DNA from 3 places in the Methylophaga sp. UBA2012 genome. Region 1 is predicted to be linked to each of the others. Evidence: predicted binding sites of a transcription regulator. Region 1 holds the regulator's gene; each other region holds the start of a gene.
What was found. The regulator FNR, encoded in region 1, switches genes on or off when oxygen is low (the NO sensors DNR and NnrR bind a similar motif). The targets are predictions, from matches to a motif close to TTGATNTANATCAA.
Positions count from the first base shown of each region.

Region 1 (10,383 bases):
ATAAAGAACAAGCTATGCGTGAGATAGGGTTAGTATGGCGACCAAGCTTCAGAAGAACAGCGACCTTAGAGCAGCTGGCAAAAACATTTTCTGATGCTTTAGCAGATACTAATTACTCACTACGAGCATAAAAGTCGCGTATCTGAAAAAATATTTTTTGAATAGCTAAGGAAGTAAAAGGCGGTTTGAATACAGCATAAGCACGCCCTTGAGGATCAATCAGATAAATATAATGCTGTTGTTCAACTTTCAAGCTGTGTTCATATTCCTCAGGCTCTAAATATAAAAAGTCGACACTTTTAGTGATAGATTCGATAACTTCCGATGAACCGCCAAAGGTTTTTAAGTCAGGAAAGGAAAGGGAAGCAGTGTCGGTATTATCGCCAAAGTTAATAATTAAAAACTGTATTGAGGAACCAGCAAATAAACGTTGCAAATGCTGCATCACTTTTACGACAACAGTACACTCTGGCTCACAATATAGGTGTGTAAAGTAGACAAAGCTCCATTTGCCGTCGAGGGAGACATTCGTTAATACCTGTTTTTCATGGCCTTGCAATACAAACTGAGGTATCAGTTGTGGAGGGGAGATAAGAAATTTTCTCAGATTGTCAGGAATATCACGCCTGTCTGGTTGCGTAAACTCCATTCTGCTTAGCCACAACACTAAAATAATCAGTGTAATAACAAGATATAACGCTAAAAAAGCCTTAGAATTAACACTTTTAATTGGCTTAAACATCTTTATTTAACCTTGTACAGCCGAGATATAACCCTGTTGTGAGTAAAACATGAGCGAAAAACTCTTCAAGTCTACCGCAGTTGTCAGTGTGATGACTTTTTTATCCCGGATACTAGGCTTTGTAAGAGATATTGTCATTGCCAGAATGTTCGGTGCAGGCTTGGGCGCAGATGTTTTCTTTGTTGCTTTTAAGATCCCCAACTTTTTAAGACGACTTTTTGCTGAAGGTGCCTTTTCACAAGCTTTTATTCCCGTTCTTGCAGAATTTAAAGAACATGGTGATAAGCCCTTACGGAAATTGATTGCACAAACCAGCGGCACTTTAGCCGTTATTCTAACCATGATAACGGCTGTGGGGATGATTGCCGCACCTGTGATTATCATGATTTTCGCCCCCGGCTTTGTAGAAGACCCAATCAAAGCCGACCTGGCAGCTAATCTTCTTACCATCACCTTTCCGTATATCTTTTTTATCTCATTAACGGCGCTTGCCGGTTCAATTCTCAACAGTTTTGGTAAGTTTGCTATTCCTGCATTTACCCCCGTATTTCTTAATATATCGCTAATTGCAGCAGCGATATGGTTATCACCTAAATTAGAGGAACCGGTCACAGGTCTCGCCTGGGGTGTTTTTATAGGTGGGTTTGTACAGTTTTTATTTCAGCTACCCTTTTTAATAAAACTCGGCTTATTGCCCAGGCCAAAATGGGGGTGGAAAAGTGAGGGTGTCAGGAAAATTATCCGCTTGATGATCCCGGCTATGTTTGGTGTTTCCGTTGCGCAGATAAATCTTCTACTGGATACCTTACTTGCATCATTTTTAGTTACTGGCAGTATTTCCTGGTTGTATTATTCAGACCGACTTGTTGAGTTTCCATTGGGTGTTTTTGGAATCGCTTTATCTACTGTTATTTTACCGAGCCTATCCAGAAAACATGCAGCCAAGACCACAGAAGAATTCTCAGACACTATCGACTGGGCCTTACGCTGGGTGTTTCTTATTGGAACACCGGCTGCAATAGGGCTGATTTATTTAGCTGAACCTTTGTTAATGACATTATTTCAATATGGAGAATTTACAACCGTCGATTCTCATAAAGCTTCTTTGAGTTTAATGGCCTATGGCTTAGGGCTATTACCTTTTATATTCATCAAAGTCCTGGCACCAGGTTATTACGCCAGACAAGACACAAAAACCCCTGTCAAAATAGGCATCATTGCCATGATCAGTAATATGGGGCTGAATATAATCCTGATGATCTATCTTGAGCACGTGGGCTTGGCTTTAGCGACATCATTATCAGCCATACTTAACGCTGGCCTGCTTTATCAAGGTTTAAGAAAGCGCGGTGTTTATTCACCACCCCCTGGCTGGGCACGATTTTCATTGAAATTAATTATCGCTAATTCAGGTTTATTGCTGTTTTTATTCGCCTTGAATCCGGTATATAAAAACTGGGAAATGTGGGATGCTTTACAGCGAGCCAGTCATTTATCTGGATTAATCGTGGGTGCAGCAGTGATTTATTTTGTCTTACTACTCATCTTACGTATCAATCTAAGAAGCTTAGTTAGACCAATCAACAGATAAAAAAAAGGCCCTCCGAAGAGGGCCAAGCACTACGAGGACATTAATTTCTTAGAAGCGGCGTCCGATACCAATACCCCAAACAAATGGGTCGATATCAGCGTCAATTTTTGCTGATGCTGCCGCTGCAGTATTTTTGAAATGTGCAGTGGTATCAATATCAATATATTTCACATCAAAGTTCACAAACCAGTCATCATTTAAAGCCACATCAACACCTGCTTGTGCGGCTAAACCCCATGAGCTATCCAGTTTCACTTTTGCACCAGACTGGTCTAGAACATTACCTGCTACTTCTTCATCGAAGAAATAGGTGTAGTTAATACCCGCACCTACATAAGGTCTAATATTCGAGTCCGGCATAAAGTGATATTGCAGCGTTAAAGTAGGTGGCAATACTTTAGTATCAATAACATCACCTAGAGCTGACCAAGATTTCTCACCTTTAACAGTGTGATTTGAATAACCTAGGATTAATTCTACACCCCAGTTTTTATGGAGCATGTAAGTGATATCAAGCTCTGGAACCGTATCAGAGTTAACACTAACGCCTTTTGTGCCTTGGTCAACACCATTTAATGTAAGTGTTCCACTGTCATCATTAGGATTAACGTTGATAATACGTCCACGAACTAACCAGTCACCTGCTTCATAAGCCATGGCAGGAGCGGCAAGCGTAGACAAGCCTAAAGTAGTGAGTAGTGCTGCAGCAACTGTTGTTGTTTTCATTTTTTCCTCCTCGGACAAACTATGTTCTGTAAGACATGGTTTGAATTTTACGGAGGTGTAGGGTTAATGCATTGACCTGGATCAATAAAGCGAGCGCTTACGAATTTTTACCGGAATTACCCACATAATGTTTTTAATTTTTCAGTGTCACGCAAAGAAATAGATTTGTTTTGAATATCGATCAAGCCTTCATCCTGAAAGCGCGAAAAAAGCCGACTGACGGTTTCAACAGCCAGACCCAAATGATTAGCGATATCACCACGTGACATACTGAGCTGAAATTCACGTGCAGAAAAGCCACGATCCTGGAAACGACGCGAAATAGATAATAAAAATGTCGCCAGTTTTTCTTCAGCCGTTTTTTTGCCTAATAAAAACATCAGACTTTTATCACCAGACAGTTCTTTACTCAAACGTGACATCATCTGTACTTGAAGTTGAGGCATATTGGTACCCAACTCTTGCAACATATCGAAAGGTAATTCACACACACTACTGCTTTCTAATGCTTTTGCGTTAGAACGATAAGCCTGTTCATAGATAGCATCCAGACCAACAAACTCACCCGGAAAATAAAATCCGGTTACTTGCTCGCGACCGTCAACCGCAGAAACCGTTGTTTTAAAGGAACCAGAACGAACAACATAGATAGAATTGAACGGTGTCTGGGTACTAAACAGTGGCTGACCTCGGGAATAACTCTGACTGCGCTTGATGATTTTATCTAATTGAATCAAGTCGTTATTGTGTAAACCAAGTGGCAAACATAAACGATAAAGTGAACACTCCTGACAAGCGAGATTATGTTCATGTTCGACTTTAGCGAGGTCCTGAAATAGTGGGGTAACGTTGCCTAACTGGGTCATTGCTAATCCTATATAGTGAACGTTGACTATAATAACGCTTCAAACCCTTGTTCGAAACAGTTATTATCTCCTTTTATTACTAATTTTCAGGAAATCAAATGACCACTCGTAGCGCGTCAGTTGCGCGAAACACACTGGAAACGCAGATCGAAGTTTCAATCAATCTGGATGGTAGCGGTCAATTCAATGCCGAAACGGGTGTTCCGTTTTTAGATCACATGATGGATCAAATAGCCCGTCATGGCTTGTTTGATCTAAATGTTAAAGCAAATGGCGACTTACACATCGACGCACATCACACCGTTGAAGATGTAGGCATCACAATCGGTCAGGCCTTAAGAAAAGCATTGGGTGATAAAAAAGGGGTTGTTCGCTACGGACATGCCTATGTGCCGCTAGATGAAGCATTATCTCGCGTTGTACTTGATCTTTCTGGTCGTCCTGGACTCGAGTTTGATGTCACATTTACCCGCGATAAGATTGGCGAGTTTGATGTTGACCTGTTCTACGAATTCTTCCAAGGCTTGGTAAATCACGCCGGCATTACACTACACATTGATAATCTAAAAGGCCGCAATGCTCATCATATTGCTGAAACCATTTTCAAGGCATTTGGTCGTGCATTAAGAATGGCGGTTTCATTGGATCAGCGCGCATTAGAACAATTGCCTTCAACTAAAGGTGCTTTATAATCTTTTTAAAAGAATTATTAGCCATAAATTATTAAGTAAATAAACAGGTTTAACATGCATCGCATAGCAGTGATTGACTACGGCATGGGTAATTTACGCTCTGTCTCAAAAGCACTGGAAGCAGTTTCCAATAATGCCTCTGTTGTTGTTACGTCAGATCCTCAAACCATTCTTTCTGCCAGCCATGTTTTATTTCCAGGGGTTGGAGCAATACGTGATTGTATGGCAGAACTAAAACATCTGGAACTGGAACACGTTATCAAACAAGCTGCTCAGGAAAAGCCTTTTCTTGGAATATGCTTGGGGATGCAGGCCTTATTGACTCATAGTGAAGAAAATAATGGCGTCAATACACTTGATATTTTCACTGGTGAAGTCAAATTATTTCAGCCTGCTAAAAATGCTGATGGCGAAAAACTCAAAGTCCCACACATGGGATGGAACCAGGTTCATCAAACCTGCCCACACCCGTTGTGGAAAGGCATAGAGCAAAACAGTCGGTTTTATTTTGTACACAGTTTTTATGCTGTTCCAGAAGACAAACGTGTTATCGCTGGCACATCTGCCTATCCTGATGATTTTGCCGCCGCACTGTATAAAGACAATATCTTTGCAGCCCAATTTCACCCTGAAAAAAGTCAGCGAGCCGGACTGCAGTTATTAGAAAACTTTGTAAACTGGGACGGTCAGTCGTCCTAATCAACATCAACAAACGGAGTAAGATTATGTTGTTAATCCCTGCCATTGATCTCAAACAAGGTCACTGCGTGCGCTTGCGTCAGGGGCGAATGGAAGATAACACCGTGTTTTCAGAAGATCCTGTTGCCGTTGCCCGTAAATGGGTAGAAGCGGGAGCCAAAAGACTTCATATGGTAGATTTAGACGGTGCTTTTGCTGGTAACCCGGTTAATGCTGAAGTTATCCATGAAGTTTGCAAAACATTTCCTGAGCTAGATGTACAAGTCGGGGGTGGCATTCGTGATGAAGAAACGATAGAAACATATCTTCACGCCGGTGTTCGCTACGTCATTCTGGGAACCAAGGCGATCAATGCGCCCCATTTTGTGGGTGATGTATGTGCCGAATTTCCAGGTCATATCATCGTTGGTCTCGACGCTAAAGACGGGAAAGTCGCGATTGATGGCTGGTCGAAATTATCCAATCATGATGTCGTCGACATTGCCCAGCAATTCGAGCAAGACGGTGTTGAAGCCATTATTTACACAGATATCAGCCGCGATGGCATGATGCAGGGCTTTAATCTTGAATCTACTCGAAACTTAGCTCGAGCAATTCAAATCCCCGTTATCGCATCAGGTGGCGTCAGCTCCTATGAAGATATTGAATCTTTGTGCGCTTGTGAAGACGAGGGTGTGATGGGGGCTATTTTAGGCCGCTCAATTTATGAAGGCAGTATCGACCTGAAAAAAGGTCAGGAACTGGCTGATAAATTAAACCCGCCGTTGGAGTTTTAAAGCTAACCATGGCTCTCGCGAAACGCATTATTCCTTGTCTTGATGTTGATGGTGGACGTGTCGTTAAAGGCGTCCAGTTTGTTGATATCAGAGATGCCGGCGATCCAATTGAGGTTGCTAAACGTTACGACCAACAAGGCGCTGATGAAATCACTTTTCTCGATATCACAGCCACACATGCTGAACGTGACACAATGGTCCATGTTGTTGAAGCTGTAGCCAGTCAGGTGTTTATTCCATTAACTGTTGGTGGAGGAATAAGAACGGTTGAAGATATTCGCCGAATGCTGAATGCCGGTGCCGATAAAGTGGGCATCAACTCTGCTGCAGTTAATAATCCTGAATTTGTTCGCGAAGCGGCAGAAAAATTCGGCTCACAATGTATTGTGGTAGCGATCGATGCTAAAAAAGTCTCTACTGAAAACGAAACTGATAAATGGGAAATTTTTACCCACGGTGGTCGTAAACCTACAGGGATTGATGCTGTTGAGTGGGCTAAAAAAATGGTCGACTATGGTGCTGGAGAAATTCTGTTAACCAGTATGGACAAAGACGGCACCAAATCAGGGTTTGACCTGGCACTGACGCGAGCAGTCAGCGATGCGGTGAACGTTCCTGTTATTGCGTCAGGTGGTGTTGGCAAACTTCAGGATTTAACCGATGGTATAAAACTTGGCCATGCCGATGCTGTCTTAGCAGCAAGTATCTTCCACTTTGGTGAACACACTGTTGAAGAGGCAAAACAACAAATGGCAGCGCAGGGTATTGAGGTGAGACTGTAAATGACAGCTTGGATAGAACAAGTAAAATGGAATAGCGATGGACTTATTCCTGTTATTACACAAGAGTTTGAAAGCAAGCAAGTACTTACTTTAGCCTGGATGAACAAAGACGCTTTAGAACTGACCGCAGAAAAAGGGCATGCTGTTTACTGGTCTCGTTCCCGACAAAAGTTATGGCATAAAGGGGAACAGTCAGGGCATCAACAACTCGTTAAATCCATAAGAATGGATTGTGATAACGATGCCATCTTGCTTGAAGTGATTCAAAAAGGCGGGATAGCCTGTCATACAGGCCGCCATCACTGTTTCTTTAATGAGCTTCAAGAGGGTCAATGGCAAGCTGTTGAACCTGTGTTAAAAGATCCCAAAGATATCTATTCATGAGCGATATAATCAAACAACTGAGTGAAGTTCTTATTGAACGTAAAACAGCAGATGCAGACAGTTCTTATGTTGCTAGTCTCTATGCTGCTGGCACCGATAAAATCCTGAAAAAATTAGGTGAGGAAGCGGTAGAAACCGTTATCGCGGGTAAAGGTGGAAACAAAGATGAAATCATCTATGAAACTGCCGACTTATGGTTTCATAGTCTTGTTTTACTGGCACATAATGATATCGATACTCAAGCGGTGCTAGACGAACTTGCAAGACGTTTTGGCCTGTCAGGCCTGGAAGAAAAGGCTAACCGGAGTAAATGATGAGTGATTGTATATTCTGCAAAATTATCGCAGGTGAAATACCTTCAAGCCGGATCTTTGAAGATGAGCTGATTTATGTCTTTAAAGATATCAACCCAAAAGCGTCGGTCCACCTGTTAGTTATCCCAAAACAGCATATTGCCAGACTGGATCACGCTAATCAGCAACACGCCTCACTTCTTGCTCATATGATGCTCAGTCTGCCTAAAATTGCAGAGAGTCAAGGTTTGGATAATGGCTTTAGAACTATCATCAATACCGGACCGGGTGGCGGTCAGGAAGTTGATCATCTGCACATTCACATCCTTGGCGGCGATAAAATGCCAGGATTTAACTAGGAGATAACCATGTTAGGTGGTATTAGCATTTGGCAGTTACTGATTGTTTTAGCCATTGTGATTTTATTATTTGGTACAAAAAAATTACGCTCACTGGGCGGAGATTTAGGCAGTGCCATAAAAAACTTCAAAGACTCAGTGCAAGATGGCAAGGATGACATCGAGAAAGGTGAACATGATTCAATTCAGCACCATGATACGCATGAGTCATCACAGAAAAGCGATAGTAAAGATAAAACATCTCACTAAGCTAAATCGGCGTATTTGCCATGTTTGATATTGGATTCTGGGAAATCTTGGTTATTGCTCTTGTGGCACTGATTGTTGTCGGCCCGGAAAGGCTGCCTAAACTCATCAGAGTGACAGGATTATGGATAGGGCGAGCCCAGGCTTCTTTGCACGCCATAAAAACCGATATTTCAAGAGAGCTTCGGGCACAAGAGCTTAAAGATGCTCTGAATAAAACCAATCAAACCATGTCTGATATGAATCAAACAATTCATATTGATGAAAGCTTAGAAAGCCAGAAAAAAACAGAAAACACCGAAGAGACAGATAAAAAAGATGGATAATAACGATCAACAACCATTGATATCACATCTGGTTGAACTTAGGGATCGTTTGCTAAAAGGCGTGTTAGTTGTACTGGTCATCGCTTTATGTTTACTGCCTTTTTCTAATGACCTTTACCACTTTTTGTCCGAACCGCTCTTAAAGCAATTACCAGAGAGCAGCACCATGATTGCGACCGAGGTCGCTTCCCCGTTTTTGACCCCCTTTAAACTGACGCTGAGCATCTCCATTCTGTTGGCTGTTCCAGTTTTGTTATATCAACTGTGGGCCTTTGTTGCACCAGGCTTATATTCACATGAAAAAAAGCTGGTATTCCCACTGCTGTTTGCCAGCACCATTTTATTTTTCTTAGGAATTATTTTCGCTTATTACGCGGTGTTTCCACTGATCTTTGCTTTTTTGACGCAAGCTGCTCCTGAAGGCGTAGCAGTGATGACAGATATCAGTAGTTATCTGGATTTTGTTTTAAAACTATTTTTTGCCTTTGGTTTGGCCTTTGAGGTCCCTATTGCCACTGTCTTGCTTATCTGGACTCAAGCGACAACGGTGGAGGCCTTGAAAGAAAAACGGCCTTACATCATCGTGGGGGCGTTTGTAGTGGGCATGTTACTCACGCCCCCGGATGTGATTTCTCAGACCTTACTTGCTGTCCCCATTTGGCTATTATTTGAGATGGGATTATTCAGCGCACGGTTTTTACCAAAAAAACAGCAAGAAATCTAAGCCTTGTAACGCATTCGTGTTCCATGTTGTAAAGAAAGTAAAATTTCCTCGGCTTCAAATTGTTTAGGAAAATAGACCCCGGAAATTTTTGCACCATGAATGCTCGCACCTTCCATGCTGACACATTCCGTAAAGTCTATCCCCCTCAAATCTGCTTGACGAAAATAGCTATTTGAAAAGTCCAGACCTTTTGCTAGCAAACCAACTAAGGTTAAGTGCCTAAAATCGCATCCCCTTAAATCTACCTGCTCACCGGCAGCAACTCGTTGGTTAAATTCTTGAACCTTACCATCACGTAGTAATTGGTAAAGTGGGTTATCGGTAATTACTGGAGCAGCCATTGTTGTTTCTCCCTTACTGTCTTTATTGTTATATAACGGCTAGATTCTAGCTAAGTCCATCATATTTCTATACAAAAGAAAATATTCCGATATATTTCACAAATACCTAAATGAATTTCACCCTTTATGCTATTTTAAATCCATAAAAACAGCAAAAGGCTCAGATCATGACAATCAAACAATATCTAATAGAAGAAATCGAAGTATTACTTCAATTCCCGTTAAACAGCACTCAAGCAGGCATTAAAGTTCATCACAACGCCAGACAAGAAATGATCGATGCCACTGAAAATTTATATAAAAAAGGACTCATCAGCCAACATGATGGGGGTTATCTCACTGATTTAGGCTACGAAGCTGCAGAACACTTACAGCACGCATTACAAATCATCTGTTCTGAATCTTCTGAAATAGCATAAAGCTATAATCATACTGATTCTTTTCATCGGCTTTATGGTCTTCTGAACTCACCAGTTTCCAGTCAGAACGATCCCAGTCAGGAAACCAGGTATCACCACCATCAATGGTGGTGTGGACTTGTGTGATATACAGTTTGTCACACAGTGGAAAACATTGTTTATACAGCGATGCTCCTCCCATAATCATCACTTCTTCAGCATTTTCACATAAAGAAAATGCCTGCTCCAATGAATGAACAACATCACAACCTTCAGCAATATAACCATCTTGTGACGTCACAACGACGTTTCTTCGACCAGGTAGTGGTCTACCAATTGATTCATGCGTGTTTCTTCCCATGATAATGGGTTTACCCATGGTGGTTCGTTTAAAAAACTGTAAATCTGCAGAGATTTTCCATGGCAAATCATTGTCTT
Region 1 covers NZ_DDCG01000014.1:78,498-88,880, forward strand. The annotation lists gene B2248_RS11005 (hydrogen peroxide-inducible genes activator) at 1-131, shown strand, start outside; gene B2248_RS11010 (SCO family protein) at 113-742, opposite strand; gene murJ (murein biosynthesis integral membrane protein MurJ) at 792-2,333, shown strand; gene B2248_RS11020 (OmpW/AlkL family protein) at 2,382-3,059, opposite strand; gene fnr (fumarate/nitrate reduction transcriptional regulator Fnr) at 3,176-3,925, opposite strand; gene hisB (imidazoleglycerol-phosphate dehydratase HisB) at 4,024-4,617, shown strand; gene hisH (imidazole glycerol phosphate synthase subunit HisH) at 4,672-5,316, shown strand; gene hisA (1-(5-phosphoribosyl)-5-[(5-phosphoribosylamino)methylideneamino]imidazole-4-carboxamide isomerase) at 5,343-6,092, shown strand; gene hisF (imidazole glycerol phosphate synthase subunit HisF) at 6,101-6,874, shown strand; gene hisI (phosphoribosyl-AMP cyclohydrolase) at 6,875-7,258, shown strand; gene B2248_RS11055 (phosphoribosyl-ATP diphosphatase) at 7,255-7,572, shown strand; gene B2248_RS11060 (histidine triad nucleotide-binding protein) at 7,572-7,910, shown strand; gene B2248_RS11065 (Sec-independent protein translocase subunit TatA) at 7,920-8,159, shown strand; gene tatB (Sec-independent protein translocase protein TatB) at 8,180-8,482, shown strand; gene tatC (twin-arginine translocase subunit TatC) at 8,475-9,206, shown strand; gene B2248_RS11080 (pentapeptide repeat-containing protein) at 9,203-9,547, opposite strand; gene B2248_RS11085 (TIGR02647 family protein) at 9,715-9,966, shown strand; gene folA (type 3 dihydrofolate reductase) at 9,935-10,383, opposite strand, start outside.

Region 2 (10,383 bases), on a different contig from region 1:
TGACCGTAACGATCTTTTTCATCACGAAAAGGACGGATCATTTGTGAGTGGCACAAATAACAGCCTTCACGTTGATAGATATCACGACCAGCTAATTCAAGTGCCGTATATGGGCGAACTGTTTTCAGCTCTTCATACTCAGGATGCACTTGATCCTCAAAAGTGGTTTTGAGGTAAAACAGAGGAACGATTTCTACGATACCGCCTACAGAAACAACCAATGCCGTTGCTAACACAAGCGCCCAGATATTTTTTTCCAGTTTTTCTTGAAAGGTAACTGGTTTATTAGAATTATGATCAGACATTCCAGTCTCCTTAAATGTTAGCCGCAGTTGCCATTGCAGCCGATGGCTTAGCAATTGCACGACGGATAGTCACTGTAACGTTGAATAACATGATGCAAGCACCTGAGAAGAATATCAGTCCACCCATAGCACGCATTGCATAGTAAGGGTGCATTTGAGCAACTGACTCAACAAAGGTGTAGGCCAAGTTACCGTAGTCATCATATGCACGCCACATAAGGCCTTGCATAATGCCGGATACCCACATAGCTGTGATATAAACCGCTGTACCAATTGTGGCCATCCAGAAGTGGAGATTCACTAGACGGATTGAGTACATGGTTGTTCCCCACATACGTTCAACCATATGATAAAGCGCACCGATAGACACCATCGCTACCCAGCCTAATGCGCCTGAGTGAACGTGACCGATGGTCCAGTCTGTATAGTGTGATAATGCGTTAACAGTTTTTGAAGCCATGACTGGACCTTCAAAAGTTGACATCGCATAGAATGCTAAAGAGACAATCAGGAAGCGTAAGATATAATCGGTACGCAGCTTGTCCCAGGCTCCACTCAATGTAAACATACCGTTGATTGCACCACCCCATGAAGGAATGATCATCGCTAATGATATAGCGGCACCTAATGAACCAGTCCAATCAGGTAACGCAGTATATTGAAGATGGTGAGCACCTAGCCAAACATAACCGAAAACTAATGCCCAGAAATGGATGACAGATAAGCGGTATGAATATACAGGGCGATTCGCTTGTTTAGGAACAAAGTAGTACATGATTCCCAAAAAGCCTGCAGTCAGGAAGAAACCAACCGCATTATGACCCCACCACCACTGAATCATGGCATCTTGAACACCTGAAAACAGTGAATAAGATTTAAATAATTCAACAGGGATAGCCAAGCTATTCACAACATGCAGATAAGTAATCATGACCATCATCGCAATGAAGAACCAGTTTGCAACATAGATATGTGAAACTTTGCGAATTGAGATTGTCATGATGAAGTTAAAGGTATAAACCAACCATACCGCTGCAATCAGAATATCAATCGGCCATTCTAATTCCGCATATTCTTTTGATTGAGTGTAACCAAGAGGTAAGGTGATTACAGCACCAAGAATAACGAGATTCCAGCCCCAAAAAGTGAACCAGGCTAACTTATCACTCCATAGACGCGTACGACATGTGCGCTGTACGATGTAATAAGCTGTTGCCATTAGTGTTGAACCACCAAAAGCAAAAATAACCGCATTGGTATGTAAAGGACGTAAACGACCAAAACTGATATATGGATTATCAAAATTCAGGACTGGCCAAGCCAATTCTGAGGCGATATAAACACCGATACCGGTGCCAACGACCAAGTAGACGCATGCCATATAGGCAAACCACTTGACCACTTGAAAGTTATATTGTTGTTGTTCCGCTTGCATAGCGACCACACCTTCTCTCTTTGGAAAACTCTCTCTCAACTTTGCTGAAAACCACACAACAAAATCAGGACCCTTTTCTACATGCTTCAATGAATATCGAAAGCAGTTAGAATTTTACATCAATCATTAGAATTGCTTCACATCAAAACATTGATCTAGATCAAACGTTGTGTGATAAAGCTCATTGTGCTGTGAAATGCCCCACCCCGCACGTAACAGGGAATTTTCCTAAGAACAAAATGTCCGGTCAAGTTGGTCAACGTTGGCACCTGACATAAAACCTATATTTATATTAAAAAAACAAATAGTTACAAAAATCCGTTAAAAAAAAAGAAATATGGATAATGTCAAGATAATGAATGATTGCGGCTTATTAAATTTGCTCGTATTTAAGGACTGAGGATCAGTACCACTGAACGTTCTTCTGCTAACAGTAAATTGTATGTATGGCAGGCAGATGACAATGTCATAAACTCGGTTCCGATACCTTGCTCGTTGAAATACTTGGCTGTGTTTATCAGGGGAAAAGAAAGGCCGGCTTCAGTCGCAAAAATAATTACTTCTGGAGCCAGCGCTTTTAAAGCAGACAGAGTATCTGCTGTTAGATTTTGGATATTAGTGACGTCAATATTTTCTATTATTTGATTTGGCGTCAAAACAAACCCGAGGTCATAAGACTTAAGAATTTGTGTATTTTTCTGGCGAACAGTGACTGACTGTTCATCATATGAGTGGATTTGGTTAAATTCGAAAACCGCTTCCTGGCTCAGTTTCATCTGTTCTACTGCTGATAACCTGCCGCATCGTTGACGCGGTCACGCAACTCTTTACCAGGCTTGAAATGCGGTACATATTTTTCATCTAACTGAACAGATTCACCACTTTTTGGGTTACGCCCAACACGTGGTGGTCGATGATGTAAGGTAAAACTACCAAACCCGCGAATTTCAATTCTATCTCCTTGTGAAAGGCTATCGCTCATCTGTTCTAAAATGAGTTTAACTGCAAGCTCAACATCACGATAATTCAATAGAGATTGTTTTTCAGATAAAACTTCAATCAAATCTGATTTGGTCATGTCTTTAAAATTCCTGGAATAATGCGCTAAACACCAATATCAAATATCGGCTTTAATCTTCTGAATCTATTAGAGAAAAACCCCTGACAAAATCAGGGGTTCATCTTTAAATTGAAAAACGATTAATTGTCTTTCTGATCCATTTGTTCTTTCAGCAAATCACCCAGAGTAGTGTTGCCTGCAGAAACATTACTGTACTCTTTCACAGCTTCTGATTCTTCTTGATCATCTTTCGCTTTAATAGAAAGAGTTAGCGTACGATCTTTACGTGACATGCCAGTAAATTTAGCTTCAACATCGTCGCCAACAGCCAGAATTTTACTTGCATCTTCAACACGTTCACGAGCAATATCTGCAGCACGAACATAACCTTCAACGCCTTCAGCTAATTCAATTGTTGCGCCACGAGCGTCAACAGCAATGACTTTACCGTTAACAATGCTTCCACGTGGATGCTCAGCTAAGTAAGCAGAGAACGGATCGTCTTGTAATTGTTTAATACCTAAAGAGATGCGTTCACGTTCAGGATCAATCGCTAAAACAACCGCTTCAACGTCATCACCTTTCTTGAAGTCACGAATTAATTCTTCGTTGTCTTCTTCCCAAGAGATATCAGACAAGTGAATCAGACCGTCAATACCACCGTCTAAGCCGATGAAGATACCAAAATCAGTGATTGACTTGATAGCACCACTCACTTTGTCGCCTTTGTTGTGGGTCATCGCAAACTCTTCCCATGGGTTCGTTTGGCATTGTTTGATACCCAGAGAAATACGGCGACGTTCTGCATCAATATCCAGAACCATAACTTCAACTTCATCACCCAGTTGAACCAGTTTAGATGGGTGAACGTTTTTGTTAGTCCAGTCCATTTCAGACATATGAACTAAACCTTCAACACCATCTTCGATTTCAACAAAGCAACCGTAGTCAGCAATGTTTGTGACTTTACCGTGGATGCGTGTGCTGTTTGGATAACGACGAGCGATATCTTTCCAAGGATCATCACCCATTTGTTTCAGACCCAGTGAAACACGTTCACGGTCTTTATCAAATTTCAGTACTTGAACTTCAATTTCGTCACCGATAGCAACAACTTCAGATGGGTGTTTGACACGTTTCCACGCCATATCAGTGATATGTAACAGACCATCGATGCCGCCCAGATCAACGAACGCACCGTAGTCAGTCAGGTTCTTAACAATACCTTTAACTACTTTGCCTTCTTCCAGCGTTTCTAATAACGCTTCGCGTTCTGCACTGTTTTCTTCTTCCATAATCGCACGACGTGAAACAACGATGTTGTTACGTGGACGATCAAGTTTAATCAGTTTGAATTCGAGTTCTTTATTTTCCAGGTGAGTAGTATCACGGATTGGACGAACATCAACCAAAGAACCAGGAAGGAATGCACGGATATTTTCCAGATCCACGGTGAAACCACCTTTGACCTTACCAGAAATGATACCCATAACGGTTTCACCCGCTTCAAACGCGTGTTCCAATTTAGTCCATGCTTCGGCAGCTTTCGCTTTATCACGTGACAATTGTGTCGCACCAAAACCATCTTCTAATGATTCCAGCGATACATCGACTAAGTCACCAACAGAAACCGTTACTTCACCATTTTCGTTCAAAAATTCTGAAACTGGGATAGCGCCTTCTGATTTCAGACCGGCATTGACCATAACAACATCAGGACCGACATTGACTACCGTACCGGTAACAATTTTGCCTGGTTGCATTGGAGTTGAATTTAGACTCTCTTCGAAGAGATCAGCAAAGCTTTCGCTCATTGTTAAATATCCTTGACCCTGTTGAGGAAACAAGATCACCTAATTAATCACTCGCTCATGCGAGATCGTTAAACATCCCATTCGACAAGTATCGAACAGGCACCAAAAAATTAAATTGCACAATAGCTGCGCACTTTTTCATATACTGCAGCGATACCTAATTCGGTAGAATCCAGTATCAATGCATCCGTAGCGGGCAATAACGGCGCGACTTTACGTTCACTGTCACGCTTGTCCCGCTCTGAGATTTCTGCAATGAGATCGGAAAGGTTACTCTCAATTCCTTTCTCTTTCAACTGCTTATAACGTCTCAATGCTCTTTCTTCCGCACTTGCGGTTAAAAACACTTTAAATGGTGCATCAGGGAAGACAACCGTACCCATGTCACGCCCATCGGTGACTAAACCGGGTAATTGGCAAAAGTCACGCTGACGCTGTAATAATGCTGCCCTCACAGCAGGAATCGCTGCCACTTTAGACGCTGCATTACCTGCTTTTTCTGTACGAATTTGCTGGCTAACCTCTTCGCCCTCTAACAGCACGCTGAGTCCGTCATCATCTAAATGAAATTGTAGATCTAAGGTTTTTGCTAGTTGAACAAGGGACTTTTCATCCGAGGCTGGAATCTGGTGTTTAAGACTGGCAAATGCCAGTACCCGATATATCGCACCACTATCTAAATAGTGCCAACCCAATTCTCTGGCTATCATTTGTGCAATGGTGCCTTTGCCAGATCCGCTGGGCCCATCGATCGTTAATACAGGAATATCAGCCATCAATTTCATCAACCTGCAAACCGACTTTATTGGCTAGATCAACAAAGCCCGGGAATGAGGTAGCCACGTTGGCACAATCATTAATCTGGATAGAGCCACCAGCCTGCAGCCCCGCAATAGCAAATGACATTGCAATCCGATGATCACTATGACTGTCGACCTCACCGCTACCAATCACACCACCAGTAATAACAATGCCATCTTCTGTTGGCTTGGCATCGATCCCCAATGTGGTTAAACCATCGGCCATAACTTGAATGCGATCACTTTCTTTCACTCGTAACTCTTCAGCCCCGGTCAACACTGTCTGACCTTCAGCGCAGGCTGCTGCAATGAATAATGCAGGAAATTCATCAATGGCTAGAGGTACTTGATCTTCTGGAATTTGAATCCCTTTTAAGGGTGCATATTGGATACGAATATCAGCCACAGGCTCACCACCAGTGACTTTTTCATTGGTCAGCGTAATATTTGCGCCCATTTCCTGAAGAATATTGATAACACCAATACGGGTCGGATTCACACCAACATGTTCGAGAGTAATATCTGAACCGGGTGCAATCGCCGCAGCGACCATGAAGAACGTGGCTGAGGAAATATCGGCAGGTACATCTATGTTTGTTGCTGTCAGCTTACCGCCACCCACTAGAGAAACGGTACTGCCCTCTTTTTCTACCTGATAGCCCATCCCCTGAAGCATGCGCTCGGTATGATCTCGCGTTGGCGCAGGTTCTGTAACAGACGTTTTACCTTCTGCATATAAACCGGCCAATAATAGACAGGATTTAACCTGTGCACTGGCCATTGGCAAATCATAATGAATCGCTTTCAGGCTGCTTGTTTTATGTAAGGTAAGCGGTGGTTTGCCATCAGTGGTATCGATCTTCGCGCCCATTAATGCTAACGGATCGGTCACACGTTTCATCGGTCTGGATGATAATGACTTATCCCCCGTCATGGTGACATCAAAACCCTGGCCTGCCAGCAGTCCAGATAACAGACGCATGGATGTACCGCTATTACCCAGGTTTAATGCTGTTTCAGGTGCTTTAAGGCCGTGCATACCTACACCATAAATCGTGACCTTACCTTTATCAGGGCCAATGATGTCGACCCCCATACCACGAAAAACAGCGAGTGTTGCTAAAGCATCTTCACCCTCTAAAAATCCGGTAACTTCTGTCGTTCCCTCTGCAAGTGAGCCAAGCATGATTGAGCGATGTGAAATCGATTTATCACCCGGCACCCGTACTTTCCCGGTAATCTTACCACCAGGATGAACAATATATTTTTTACTCGCTTCACTAGACACGTCTGTTGATTCCACTTTTATACTTCACTGTTATCTATCAAATCAGGATCGGCAAAACGGGTATCCCGGGCTTTTTTAGCACGAGCAAACACCTCAATTAAATACTCCCCATCTTCTTCCTTGATGGCCTGTTCGATTTTATTAATGCCTTGATGGTATTCATCAAGTAAATTAAGAATGGCTTGTTTATTACCCAAACAGATATCTCGCCACATCACAGCATCACTTGAGGCAATTCGCGAAAAATCACGAAAGCCACCGGCGGCATAGCGTAAAACTTCATCGCAATCATCACGTTGCGCTAACATGCCTACCAAGTTAAATGCCAGTACATGAGGCAAATGACTTGTCGCTGCTAATACCGTATCGTGATGTTCGACATCCATCTCAAAGACTTCTGCCCCTGTTAACTGCCACATGGCTTTAATTTTTGCGGTGGCTGCAGGGTCTGTGTCACTCACCGGTGTCAGAACAACCCGATGGTCCTCATACAAAGTAGCGAATGCAGCGGAAGGACCGCTTTTTTCTGTACCAGCAATCGGATGTCCCGGCACAAACTGCTTGAAGTTATCTCCCAATGCCTCGCGTGCCGCCAGGACCACTTGTGCTTTAGCACTACCACCATCGGTGATAATGGCTTCTGGTCTTAGGTGCTGACTCATATCAGCAAAAACCGCCACCATCGCCCCCATCGGCACGGCAACAAAGACAACATCGGCTTCAGCAACCGCTTCAGCAATGGAATCAGCAGCCTTATCAATAACCCCTAAAGCCAATGCTTCTTGCCGGGCATTTTCACTGCGTGAATAACCGATGACTTCGTTAACAGCACCTTTGGATTTAAGAGATAAGGCAAGTGAACCACCAATCAGTCCAACACCTATTACAGCCAGCCGATTAATCATTAACCGCGTCCCAAAATACCAGATAAGGCATCGAGAAAGCGCTGGTTTTCTTCAGCTAAACCAATACTGACCCGAAGGTGCTGAGGTAAACCATAATTAGCCACTGGGCGAACAATAACCCCTTCATATAGCAGTTCATCGTAAACTTCAAAAGCATTGGTGTGCACATTGACTGTGATGAAGTTGGCTCTGGAAGGAATATATTGCAATCCCATTTTCTCAAAGCCAGCAATGAGTTGTTTCATGCCAGCTTGATTGACATCTCGCGTTTGCTGTAAATAAGCTTCATCGCCCAGAGCGGCGACCGCAGCAGCTTGAGCCAGATTACTGACATTAAACGGTTGTCTGACTCGATTCATCAAATCAGCGACTTCAGGATGTGATAAAGAATACCCCACCCTTAGACCCGCCAGACCATAAGCTTTAGAAAATGTGCGGGTAATGATCAGATTATGGAAATCCTGCAGCCATGGTACCGAATTTTCTTCCATATTGAGGTATTCAACATAGGCTTCATCCAGTACGACTAAGACCTTTTCAGGGACTTTTTCTAAAAATAATTTAATTTTCTCTGGCTCTAACCAAGTACCCGTCGGATTATTGGGATTAGCAATAAAAATGACTTTTGTACGTGGGCTAATCGCTTTATAGATAGCATCAAGATCATAACCATAGTCTTTAGCCTGCGTCACAACTGGGGTCGCACCAATGGCTTGCGTCACTATCCCATACACAGCAAAAGCATGTTCTGAAAAAATAATTTCATCCCCTGCCCCGGCAAAAGCACGTGCCACCATTTCCAGTACATCATTCGAGCCATTACCCAGGGTAATCTGCTCAGGTGCTACCTGATGTTTTTCAGCTAATGCCAATTTTAATGCGTAGCCGTTGCCATCCGGGTAGCGTGCCATTTCTTTAGCTGCCATTGCCACTGCGGCCACAGCCGCTTTAGGAGGACCAAGCGGATTTTCATTGGAGGCCAGCTTAATAACATTACGAACACCATACTGACGTTGTAACTCTTCAATGGGTTTACCCGGGACATAAGGTTGCAGGTTAGCAACCCCACTTACAGCAAGATCACAAAAACTCATTTCTGCTCCGTTTTGTTTCTGAAGCTATCGAAAATCAATAGAATGGCACCTATACAAATCGCTGAGTCAGCCACATTAAATGCCGGCCAATGGTAGGTTCCGTAATAGACATCCAGAAAATCGATGACATAACCATGTATGAAGCGATCAATCACATTACCCAATGCCCCACCCAGAATTAATGCTAAAGAGGCTGCTTCGAATTTTGCATCTGGTTTTAGTCGTTTCATCCAAAACAGTAAGATGATACTTACCAGAACGGCTAAACCACTAAAAAACCAACGTTGCCAGCCACTTTCTGCCGCAAGAAAACTAAATGCAGCACCATGGTTATACGCCAGAGTAATATTAAAAAAGGGCAAAACGGCTATAGACTGATAAAGCTCTAATGTACTATTCGCCCACCATTTGCTGAGTTGATCAAACACAATCACCAAAGCAGAAAGATTCAACCATTTCAGCATGTTATTTATTTAAGCGAACTGTCTTAGTTCGCCATCTCCTTCGATATTATCAACACAACGACCACACAACTCAGGGTGATGGCTATTCTGTCCAACAGATTCAACCTGATGCCAGCAGCGGTCACAGCGTGAATATTCAGCCGCTTTAATTGCAACAAGTACGCCTGACAAGCTTGTCTGTACAGCTTGTTTAGCTGCATCACTATCCATACTGAAAAGATTGACCTTTGAGGTAATCAAAACAAACTTTAACTCATCGCCCAGCTTGTTCAATGAAGCCAACATTTTTTCATCTACAAACAGACTAATTTCGGCAGTTAATCCACCTTTAATCTGGCCTGCATTTCGTTGATTTTCGAGTTCTTTAGCAACCACCTCTCTGACACTAAAGACCTGATTCCAGAATGCTAGATCAAAGTCGGTGTTTTGAGGCAATGGCGCTAATTCATCACTCCAGAGATTGAGTAATACAGATTCGTTACGTTCACCCGGTAAGTAGCCCCATAATTCATCTGCAGTGAAACTCAGAATAGGCGCCATCCAACGCACCATTGCTTCCAGAATATGGTACATCGCTGTTTGTGATGAGCGTCTGCCCAAACTATCTGTCTGCATCGTGTACTGGCGATCTTTAGTGATATCCAGATACAGGCTGCCCATTTCATTTGCACAGAAATTATGTAACTTCTGATAAATCACATGGAACTGATAACTCTCATAGGCTGCCAGAATATCTTGCTGTAAATGGTAAGCGCGATCCAAAGCCCAACGATCCAAAGGTAATAAATCGTCGACAGCAACCCTATTGTTGGCTGGGTCAAAATCATTCAGGTTTGATAATAAATAACGAGCAGTATTACGGATACGACGATAAGAATCGGCAGTGCGTTTGAGAATTTCATCAGACACTGTCATCTCGCCACTGTAATCAGTGGAAGCCACCCACAGACGAATAATATCGGCCCCCAGGCTGTTCATCACTTTTTGTGGTGAAACCGTGTTACCCAAGGACTTAGACATTTTTTTGCCATTCGCATCAACAGTGAAGCCGTGAGTTAATGCTGCTTTGTAGGGTGCTTTTCCAGTGGTTGCCACAGAGGTCAACAAAGATGACTGGAACCAGCCACGATGCTGGTCACTACCTTCCAGATATAAATCTGCAGGACGATTTAAATACGCACGACGAGCCAATACACACGCATGAGACACACCAGAATC
Region 2 covers NZ_DDCG01000013.1:176,245-186,627, forward strand. The annotation lists gene ccoO (cytochrome-c oxidase, cbb3-type subunit II) at 1-305, opposite strand, end outside; gene ccoN (cytochrome-c oxidase, cbb3-type subunit I) at 316-1,740, opposite strand; gene B2248_RS10415 (MTH938/NDUFAF3 family protein) at 2,130-2,516, opposite strand; gene B2248_RS10420 (integration host factor subunit beta) at 2,522-2,818, opposite strand; gene rpsA (30S ribosomal protein S1) at 2,941-4,614, opposite strand; gene cmk ((d)CMP kinase) at 4,725-5,393, opposite strand; gene aroA (3-phosphoshikimate 1-carboxyvinyltransferase) at 5,383-6,702, opposite strand; gene B2248_RS10440 (prephenate dehydrogenase) at 6,720-7,607, opposite strand; gene hisC (histidinol-phosphate transaminase) at 7,607-8,701, opposite strand; gene lspA (signal peptidase II) at 8,698-9,165, opposite strand; gene ileS (isoleucine--tRNA ligase) at 9,175-10,383, opposite strand, start outside.
Region 2: ccoN (cytochrome-c oxidase, cbb3-type subunit I) is a predicted target of FNR. The motif match lies at 1,891-1,904, and genes of this name have one in related genera.

Region 3 (10,383 bases), on a different contig from region 1:
GGTAGCGACATCAAAATCGATTCGGTGCGGCCTCCCGACTGTAATCCAAACAATGTGCCACGGTCATACACCAGATTAAACTCGACATAACGTCCACGACGGTATAACTGAAAGTCGCGTTCGCGTTCACCAAACTCGGTGTCCTTACGTTTCTGCACAATCGGTGCATAAGCCTTGATATAACTGTCGCCAACCGATTGCATAAAGGCAAAACAGCGATCAAAGCCCCATTCATTCAGATCATCAAAAAACAAACCACCGACGCCACGGCACTCATCACGATGTTTTAGGTAAAAATACTCATCACACCACTTTTTAAAGCGTGGATACACATCCTCACCAAAAGGATCACACGCGGCTTTAGCGGTGGTATGCCAATGAATCACATCTTCTTCATTGCCGTAATAAGGCGTTAAGTCATAGCCACCACCAAACCACCAGATAGGATCTTCACCGTCTTTTTCTGCAATAAAAAAGCGGACATTGGCGTGTGATGTTGGTACGTACGGATTATGAGGATGGATAACGAGTGACACACCCATCGCGCGAAAACTTCGACCCGCTAACTCAGGACGGCTGGCCGTTGCCGAAGCCGGTAAATCATCTCCACTGACTTCAGAAAAATTAACACCACCTTGTTCAAAGACGGCGCCATTGGTTAAAACTCGAGTACGACCACCACCGCCAGTTTCACGTTTCCAGTCATCAATTTCAAACGATGCTTTACCATCTATTAATTCAAGTTCGTTGCAAATACTTTCTTGTAGACGAAGTAGGTATTCACGAACGGCATCAATGTCCGGTGTACTCATCGTAAAATTTCTCCTGTTTGTGCATCTCTGATTTGGCTTGGTTTTTTGGCGCCGCCCAAACTACCCGCTAACACATAATCCAGCTCAGGCAATTGCCAGCGAACCTGATGCACATTCATCGCTGGTCGTAAGCCATTGAGGTTGGCACTGGTTGAGACAATCGCGCCACCAAAGGCTTCACATAAAGCACGGGTTTGTGGGTGCGCCGTCACTCGCACGGCAATGGTGTCGTGTAAGCCCGTTAACAACATCGGGACTTCTTCACGCACTGGCAGTAACCACGTTACAGGGCCGGGCCAGGTTTTATTCAGTTCGGCTAACACTTTGGCATCAACGGGTTTAATAAAATCTTGTAACTGATTAAAGTCTGATGCGATAAGGATAAGCCCTTTATGCCAGGGACGTTGTTTCAGCTCTAATAAACGCAATAATGCTTCTTCATCCCAAGGATCGCAGCCCACACCAAACACCGCCTCTGTCGGGTAGCCGATAACGCCACCGGCATTCAGGGTTTTTACCGCTTCTCGTAATCGCCAAGTATTTGTCATGTTCTCGCCTCTATTCAGACCACACTGATTGAATACCCTAATGTCACTCAATAAAAAGGGGTTAACCAGTAACCCCTTTTTTTACCTTCTTAAGCCGTCAATTTAGCCCTGCTCACGTGCCACAGCGCGGTAGGCTATATCGGTACGGAAATACGCATCTTTCCACTTAATGTGATCCAATGCCTGATAAGCCGACTTTTGCGCTTCTGCCACGGTATTACCCAGTGCGGTCACACATAAAACACGACCGCCAGCCGTAACCACATCATCACCTTGACTTGCAGTGCCAGCATGGAACACTTTGCTGCCGTTTTTCTCAGCGTCAGCAATGCCCGTAATCACGTCACCTTTACGATAACTATCGGGATAACCACCTGCGGCCATTACCACACCGATAGCTGCACGAGGATCCCATTCAGCTTCGACTTCATTCAAGCGTTTATCTAAAGCTGCTTCACATAAGGTGATAAGGTCAGATTGCAAACGCATCAAAATAGGCTGGGTTTCGGGATCACCAAAACGGCAGTTATATTCAACCACACGCGGCGCACCGGCTTGATCAATCATCAAACCGGCATACAAAAAGCCGGTGTAAGGACGACCATCAGCCGCCATGCCTTTCACAGTAGGCTCAATCACTTCGGCCATAATGCGTGTAAACACTTCATCGGTGACCACCGGAGCTGGAGAATATGCACCCATACCACCTGTGTTCGGGCCTTTATCACCATCATCACGTGCTTTATGATCTTGTGAGGTCGCGAGTGGCAGAATATGTTCGCCATCGACCATCACGATAAAGCTGGCTTCTTCGCCGGTCATAAATTCTTCAATGACCACGCGGCTACCGGCGTCGCCAAAGGCATTACCAGACAGCATATCTTCTACCGCAGCAATGGCTTCGGCTTCGGTCATCGCCACAATCACGCCTTTACCCGCAGCTAAACCATCGGCTTTCACCACAATGGGTGCGCCCTGCTCTTGAATGTAGGCTTTGGCTTCATCAACCTGAGTAAATACTTGATAAGCCGCGGTTGGAATTTGATGACGAGCCAAAAAGTCTTTGGTGAAACTCTTTGAGGCTTCTAATTGTGCCGCCGCTTTTGATGGACCAAAACAACGTAAACCCGCTGCTTCAAACGCATCGACAACGCCCATGGTTAATGGCACTTCCGGCCCGACCACGGTGAGATCAATCGCATTGTCCTGAGCAAATTTCACCAGCCCGGCGATATCTTCGACTTTGATATCCACATTGCTGATATTCGTTTCAGTGGCCGTACCGGGATTACCGGGTGCGACAAAGACTTGAGAACATTTTGGAGATTGATTCAGTTTCCAGGCAAGCGCATGTTCGCGCCCACCGCTACCGATGACTAATACTTTCATAGATGATTGCCGGAGATGCTAAAAAAGAGGCTAATAATACCGTAGATAACGGCTTTTCCAAACCACCAAAATCGATGATTTATATAGGCAAAGCGATTCTTTTTCTCCACTCATCAGTCCGTAGCCAGCGCCAGCTTTGATCCAGGTCAAGATCTGTTCGGATATTAAAACAGCACAAATCCTCGCTGGTTATACTTTGCACACATTATTTAGGAACAAAACCATGACTGATGCGATTGAATTTAATGCCGAATTAATCCGCCGTTACGACAAAGCTGGCCCGCGTTATACCTCTTACCCGACAGCGGTCGAATTTCATCATGGTTTTACTGCCGACACTTATGCTCAGCATATTGCCTTATCAAATCAGCGTGGTGGCCCACTCTCTTTATATTTCCACGTGCCGTTTTGCGATACGGTTTGTTTCTATTGTGCCTGCAATAAAATCATCACCAAAAACCGCCAGCATGCTCAGCCTTACCTGAAAAATCTCTATGAAGAAATTCGCATGCAGGCAGAATTGTTTGATACAAACCGTGTAGTAGAACAATTACACTGGGGCGGCGGCACACCGACGTTTTTAACGCATCAACAAATGCGTGAACTGATGGCGCAGACACGAAAATATTTTACCTTGGCGGATGATGACAAAGGCGAGTTTTCGATTGAAATTGATCCCCGCGAAGCGGATGACGCCACCATCAAACTGTTAAGAGAACTGGGGTTTAACCGCATCAGCCTGGGTTTGCAGGACTTCAATCCTAAAGTGCAGAAAGCCGTGAACCGGATTCAAACAGAACAACAAACATTCTCGATTTTAGACGCCGCACGTCGTGAAGGTTTTCGTAGCATCAGCCTGGACTTGATCTATGGCCTGCCGCATCAAACCGTGGAAAGCTTCAGCGACACCTTAGACAAAGTGATTGCTGCCAGCCCGGATCGTTTATCTGTGTTTAATTACGCACACATGCCAGACCTATTTAAAACACAACGCCAGATCGCCACAGCCGATATCCCGCCACCACAAGTGAAGTTACAAATTCTGCATCGCACCATCGATAAACTCACTGCGGCGGGTTATGTATATATAGGTATGGACCACTTCGCCAAACCTGGTGATGAACTCACACTGGCCCAACAAAACAAACAGCTCTATCGCAACTTCCAGGGTTACTCGACCCGCGCAGAGTGTGATCTGATTGGTTTTGGTGTGACCTCTATCGGCAAAGTCGGTGATGCCTATGTGCAAAATGTGAAAACACTGCCGGAATACGATGAAGCGATCAAAGCAGGTAAATTGCCCGTATTACGCGGTGTAGAGCTGGATGACGATGATAAATGTCGTCGCGATATCATCACCCGTCTTATCTGTGATTTTGCCCTGAACATACCCGCCATTGAAAAAGCCTATCAGATCAACTTCAACGACTATTTTGCAGATGCCATTGCCGACCTAGAACAATTTGCCCAAGACGGCCTGTTGCAGTATAAATGGGACTCTATAGAAGTCTTACCCGCTGGCCGCTTGTTAATACGTAATATCTGCATGGTGTTTGATAAATACAGTCAACAAGCAAGGCAGCGATTTTCCAAAGTTATATAGGGAATATGCTGGAAAAACTCCGACAGTACTTTATCTTTGGTCGACTGGGCGTAAAGCTTTATGTGCTTGCGGTCATCACCGGTTTACTGTCGAGTCTGGCCATCATTCTGTTACGCCTGACCATTGATTCTGGTCAGATGCTGCTATTCCCTTCTGGTGAAGTCGATAGTTATGACTCTTTGCCGTGGTACTGGTTACTTGCCATGCCGATTATCGGCGGTTTATTGATTGGTCTGTTATTTCGTGGGCTCGATGCAGAGCAACGCAATACCGGTATTTTGCATGTGATCGAACGGCTGTCTTCCTATGAAGGCCGGCTTCCCTGGCAAAATGCGGTTCGCCAATTTATCGGCACCAGTATCGCCATTATCACCGGCCATTCTGTGGGTCGCGAAGGTCCGGGGGTTCATCTGGGTGCCGCCAGCGGCAGTTTACTTGCCAGTGGTTTAGAACTGCCCAATAACAGCGTACGTATTCTGGTTGCTTCCGGCTCTGCCGCCGCCATTGCTGCCTCGTTTAATACCCCCATTGCTGGTGTGATCTTCGCGATGGAAGTCATCATGATGGAATACCATATCGCCAGCTTTATTCCAGTCATTCTGGCAGCCGTCACTGGCGCAGTGGTCTGCCGTCTGACCTTTGGTGATGATACCGTTTTCGTCAATCTCGCTACCCAAATGCAATCGTTATGGGAGCTGCCCTACATTATTTTTCTCGGCATCATTATTGGTGGTTTAGCGACTTTATCGTTAAAAAGTCTGCAATTTTTCTCTGGCACATTCAGTAAACATCCAGCCTGGATACGTCCAACCTACGCTGGCATTTTGATGGGTATTTTTGGCATGGCTGTGCCCGAAGTAATGGGTATGGGTTACGGCATTATTGGCAGTATTTCTGCTAATGAAATCGCGATTGGCAGCCTGGTGATTATTCTGATTCTTAAATTGGTGCTGTCTTCTGCCTGTGTTGGTTTTGGCATTCCCGCCGGCATGGTCGGCCCTACTATGGTCGTTGGTGCTTGTGCTGGTGCGATTCTGGGTTATATCGGTAATTTAGTCATGCCGGAATATGCCTCATCCATGACCTTTTATGCGGTTATCGGTATGTGTGCGATGATGTCGGCCACACTTAAAGCCCCACTTGCTGCTTTGATGGCCATGTTGGAATTAACCGGTAATCCGGAAATCATCCTGCCAGGGATGTTGGCGATTGTTTTCTCCAGTCTGATTATTCATGACTACTTTAAGCTCGATGCTCTATTTGTCAGCATTCTGCGTTATCGCGGACTCGATTTTCAAAACGACCCCATTTCACAAGCATTACGAAAAGTCAGTGTCGGGGCAGCTATGCAGCGTAATTTTGTCACCTTAAATCAAGTGATCAACGCTCAAATGGCGATGCAAACCTTAAAAAACAGTCCTGAATGGATCATCATCACCCGTGATCGTATTCCTGTCGTGATGATGCCCGCCAGCGATCTGGCAAGAGCGGTCAGCGTGAAAGACATGGGCGAAAACAGCGAAATCGACTTAATGCAGATTCCTGGTACCCGTCGTGATGTTCACAAAATTTCCTTACATACCAGTCTGTTCGAAGCGTATCAGGCCCTGAACGAACATCATGTAGAAGCCCTTTATGTCAGCCGTCAGAACGCCCCGATGATCGAACGAATCTACGGTATTCTGACCCGTGAAATGATCGAAGCCCACTACCAATTACCCAAATCTGTAACAAAATAGTAAAAAGGGTAGTGAACAAATCGAAAATCTTCGTTATAATGTGCGGCTTGTTGCCCAGGTGGTGAAATTGGTAGACACAAGGGACTTAAAATCCCTCGCCCTAATCCGGCGTGCCGGTTCGATTCCGGCCCTGGGTACCATAAGAATATGAAAGCCTCGATACTGCAAAGTATCGAGGCTTTTTTATTTCTACAACATATTATTTTCTTTCACTGTTTCCCGGCACGATAAACCTAAGCTAGTTTAAAGCGACTGGCTAACTGACTTAAGTGCTGACTTTCATTACCCAAAGCTAAACAAGCTTGTTCGGTTGATTTCGCACTGTCAGCAATACGATCAGAAGCTAGGTAAATAGTCGAAACACTCTCAGTTAAATTTTTAACAACGGAAGTTTGCTGTTCCGTGGCAGTGGCAATCTGACTACTCATACCGGCAATTCTGTCGGAGACCTGCAATATATTGTCGAAAGAATTGCCCATATTACGAATCTGGCTGAGGCCTGAACGCATCTGTTCCTGACTGCTTTGCATCATATCCGCCGCTTGGGCCGCATTACGCTGAATTGAAGCAATCACATCGGCAATTTCCCCCAAAGATGACTTGGTTTTCGTCGCCAATTTACGCACTTCATCAGCCACCACCGCAAAACCTCTACCCGCTTCACCGGCTCTGGCAGCTTCAATAGCTGCATTTAAAGCAAGTAAGTTTGTCTGCTCTGTAATACCGCTAATCACTTCTGAAATAACACTGATATTGTGACTGTCATGTTGTAATTTAGTCACCACTTCAGAGGTATTACTTAACGCCGTCGCCATATCTTCCGTCTGCTGTATCGACTGCTGAATCATCTCGCCACTTTCCTGCGCTTCGTGGCTGGCTTGTTCGCTCTGCTGAGAAGCATCCACGGTACGTATCGCTACCTCTTCAAATCCCACCTGCATTTGCTCAGTCGCTGTGGCGATTTGAGAAATTTCGTTACGCTGTGTCGCCAGATTTAGCGTCGTTTCCTGCACTCTATTATTTAACTGTTCACTGGTCACTTCCAATGATTGCACACTGTCGTTGATTTCCTGAGCTAACTGCGCCAGACCACGCTGCATTTGATCAAAATAATAAGCTGCCGATCCCAACTCATCCTCAGCAAACTCTGAGAGCACTAAGTTTTTGCTCAAGTCTCCCTGCTCTACCGCCTGCATTTGTTGGATCAATTTATCGAGAGGCACGGTCACTTTACGGGTGATGAAGAAGATCATCAGCAACACAAAGGCCACAGAAATAATGCCTGTCACAGCACTCTGTATGACCAATGTCTGAATGTGTGCCGCCTCATTTTGTTTGATCTCAATCGCTTCAGCCTGCAAGTCATGTTGTAAATCACTTAACAACTTAACAATCGCATTAAAAGGCGCCAGCATCGGACCCAGCATTTCTTGTCTTGCAGCATCAATTCGGCCTTGATCAATAAGCTCGATATACTTGTTCTGCATGGCAACATAGTCAGCTATTTGCTGCTGAAAACTTTCTATATTTTGGCGAATGACAGGCGTATCGGCTAAGGAAAGCATATGCTTCATAGCTTCAGACATCTTCTGATTGTTGTAATCAATCGTCACCAATATCTTCTGGTGCTCGTCTGCATCATTGGTCAACCCATAATCTAAAGCAAAGCGACGATAAGTAACCGTGTAATAACGTAAATCAGAAATCGTGGTTAATAAGCTGACATTTCGATCCACCACAGAGACAAATTTATTTTGCAGATCATGAATAGCGAATAGCGGATAAATGCCCACAGCAATGATAATCGCTATTGATGCGCCGAATGCTAACTGCAGGGCCTTAGGTATAGAAAGTTTCTTAAACATGGCAATTCCCTTATATAGGCAATATGAGCGAAGGGCCGACGCTGACTCACACATTTGCCATGCCCCTGAAATTCAGCCACAGTTTAATTTAGAAGTAATAATTTAATACAACGATTATTTCCTGTTAATTTAATCGTTAAAACAGATTAATAAATTTTGTTAACTGCTTCCAGAAAACACGCTGATTTCTGCCTTTAAGCTCAAATTTGCTGTACCATTTTTTCCGATGTGATGGACCATAAGAGAACGACGTCTGAATGACCGCTTCCCCCACTAAAATAAGCTGGCTTTTCCTAGCCCTGGCCGCCCTATTCATTTTTACAGTTCCTCAGGCCGAAGCAGGTTTGATCTCTGGTTTAGCCAAATTAGGCAAAAAAGTGGATGCGCCGGACACACATCACGCCTCATCTTTCCGCTTTGCTGATGAATTAGCTCATTACCCAGAAGGTAGTGTCGCTGAAATTAGCTTCAATCACAGCCAAAACCAGTGGATGGCAAGAACACCCGATGGCAAAAGCGTGCCGGTGCATCAATTCACTGAAAATGCAGTGGATGCCAACAAACAAGCTACTTTATTACTTTCTGAAAGCAATCTCCCCTACTCTCTGGATGCCTTTAATAAACTGCCCACAGAAGTTGCCATCAAACTCAAATCACGGCATGGCAAAACCTATTCATTAAGCACCAGCCCGGCAACGACCAATCTGATTGATAACCATATCAGTATCAACATTAGCGATATGTCTTCATTAAAAACGGCATTGTGGCAGTTACAACGGCCGGTTACCTCGGCAAATATGCGTTTAATTCAATTAGCTGATAATCCTGATCTGACGCTGCCCAAACAAAGCTACGGCTCAAAAATACCGGTGGATAAAGTCGGCACAAATCAGTTACTGAATGCACTCAAAACAATGCGGCAGCAAAGCTTTGTTATTTCAGCCAAGGTAGAGGATGGCTTTATCATTCAAGGTAAAGAAAAGATCGCTGTAACGGATTTGGAAAAAGTCGCTGCTGACAGAGATATCAGTCTGATCATTCTGGGCTCAGACAAACCGAAAAAAACCTTAGATCAACTGGCTAAAGACTGGCAAAAACGAAAAGATGCTGGCAGTTTAAATTCATATACCGCTGGTGACTTTTATAATGCCTTTGCACCCAAAAACACCTCATCGCCAGTGCCGGTAGAAATTGATTCATCAGGGAAATTACGTACCGCCCTGCATTTTGATCACAGCAGCTCTGCCACAAAAGCCATCCAACCACAAAGCAGCAACCTCGAACTCGCCTTAATGCCACTGCATGTTTTAACAAAATCCGTCATGCTATTTCAGCCTAATGAGGCTCGAGCGAAAGAACTGGATGATCGCATCCACCCAGCTATCCCGTCATGGGTTCATCTTTCATTAATCGCTTCATTAGTGATTGGCCTGGTCGCCTACAAAACATCCTGGTTCTTATACCTCAAACTCTGGACCTCACCACTCAGAGTCAATTACCGTCACTGGTTTCCATTCACCCTCCGTTATCTGCTGCATCGACTGAGCTTTGTTTTACTTTATCTGCCATTCCTAGGCATTTTTAGTCCGATCTATATATTGATAACCTGGATTTACAGAGTTATTCATTTTTTACTGATTCGTCCGGCTTATTGGATTTTTAATAAATTGGGTTAATGTGATTGGCTTGCAAACCGGACTGTTAAGAAATGTAAGAGATTTTTTACAAAATTAGTTATTATCCGAAAAATACAGAAATAATCATTCTCAATAAGGATATATAACCATGTTCAAACAGGCACTTCTTCTAGCAATTACAATGACTTTGACTTCCATTACACCCGTCGTACATGCAGACTTCATGGATGGTATTCGTGATCTGAAAAATGCGGTTTCCGATGTCAGCAGCAGTTCAAAAGAAGTCAGTTCTCTCGGCAAAACGATGGGTTTTGGTAATAATGAGTCAGAAGATACCAGCGGCGCTCTTGAAGCAGGCGATGTATTAGTTGCTAAAATCAACAAACTGAAAGTCTATAAAGATCCAAGCAAATCATCAGAGACTGTCTCGCTCGTTGATAAAACCAGCAGTCTGGTATTTATGGGTGAACAGGCAAACGGCTTTTATTTTGTCACCACAGATGACGGTGCTGAAGGCTGGGTCCAACAAGCACTAACAGCGAAACAGTAGAGTAATTGCTCTTTCAATCTCATCCTGCGTAACTGCTTCATCGACATTTTGACTATAGATAAGGGTCAGCCTAATCAAGTTGGCTGACTCTTAATTTCCCGACTGCTTCCATTTCTCCCTGATTCGTTCTGCTTAGTGCGTTTTGAGTAAATTCAGTTAAATGTTAACGTAGAACTTCGCTTGATTAAGCCAGTCATACTGGTGAAATCAAACCATCTGACACTATTAATAAGCCCTCAA
Region 3 covers NZ_DDCG01000002.1:2,239-12,621, reverse strand. The annotation lists gene hemF (oxygen-dependent coproporphyrinogen oxidase) at 1-812, opposite strand, end outside; gene B2248_RS01755 (Sua5/YciO/YrdC/YwlC family protein) at 809-1,360, opposite strand; gene purD (phosphoribosylamine--glycine ligase) at 1,463-2,749, opposite strand; gene hemN (oxygen-independent coproporphyrinogen III oxidase) at 2,973-4,352, shown strand; gene B2248_RS01740 (chloride channel protein) at 4,358-6,091, shown strand; tRNA gene B2248_RS01735 (tRNA-Leu) at 6,144-6,231, shown strand; gene B2248_RS01730 (methyl-accepting chemotaxis protein) at 6,325-7,956, opposite strand; gene B2248_RS01725 (hypothetical protein) at 8,214-9,632, shown strand; gene B2248_RS01720 (SH3 domain-containing protein) at 9,742-10,143, shown strand.
Region 3: hemN (oxygen-independent coproporphyrinogen III oxidase) is a predicted target of FNR. The motif match lies at 2,886-2,899, and genes of this name have one in related genera.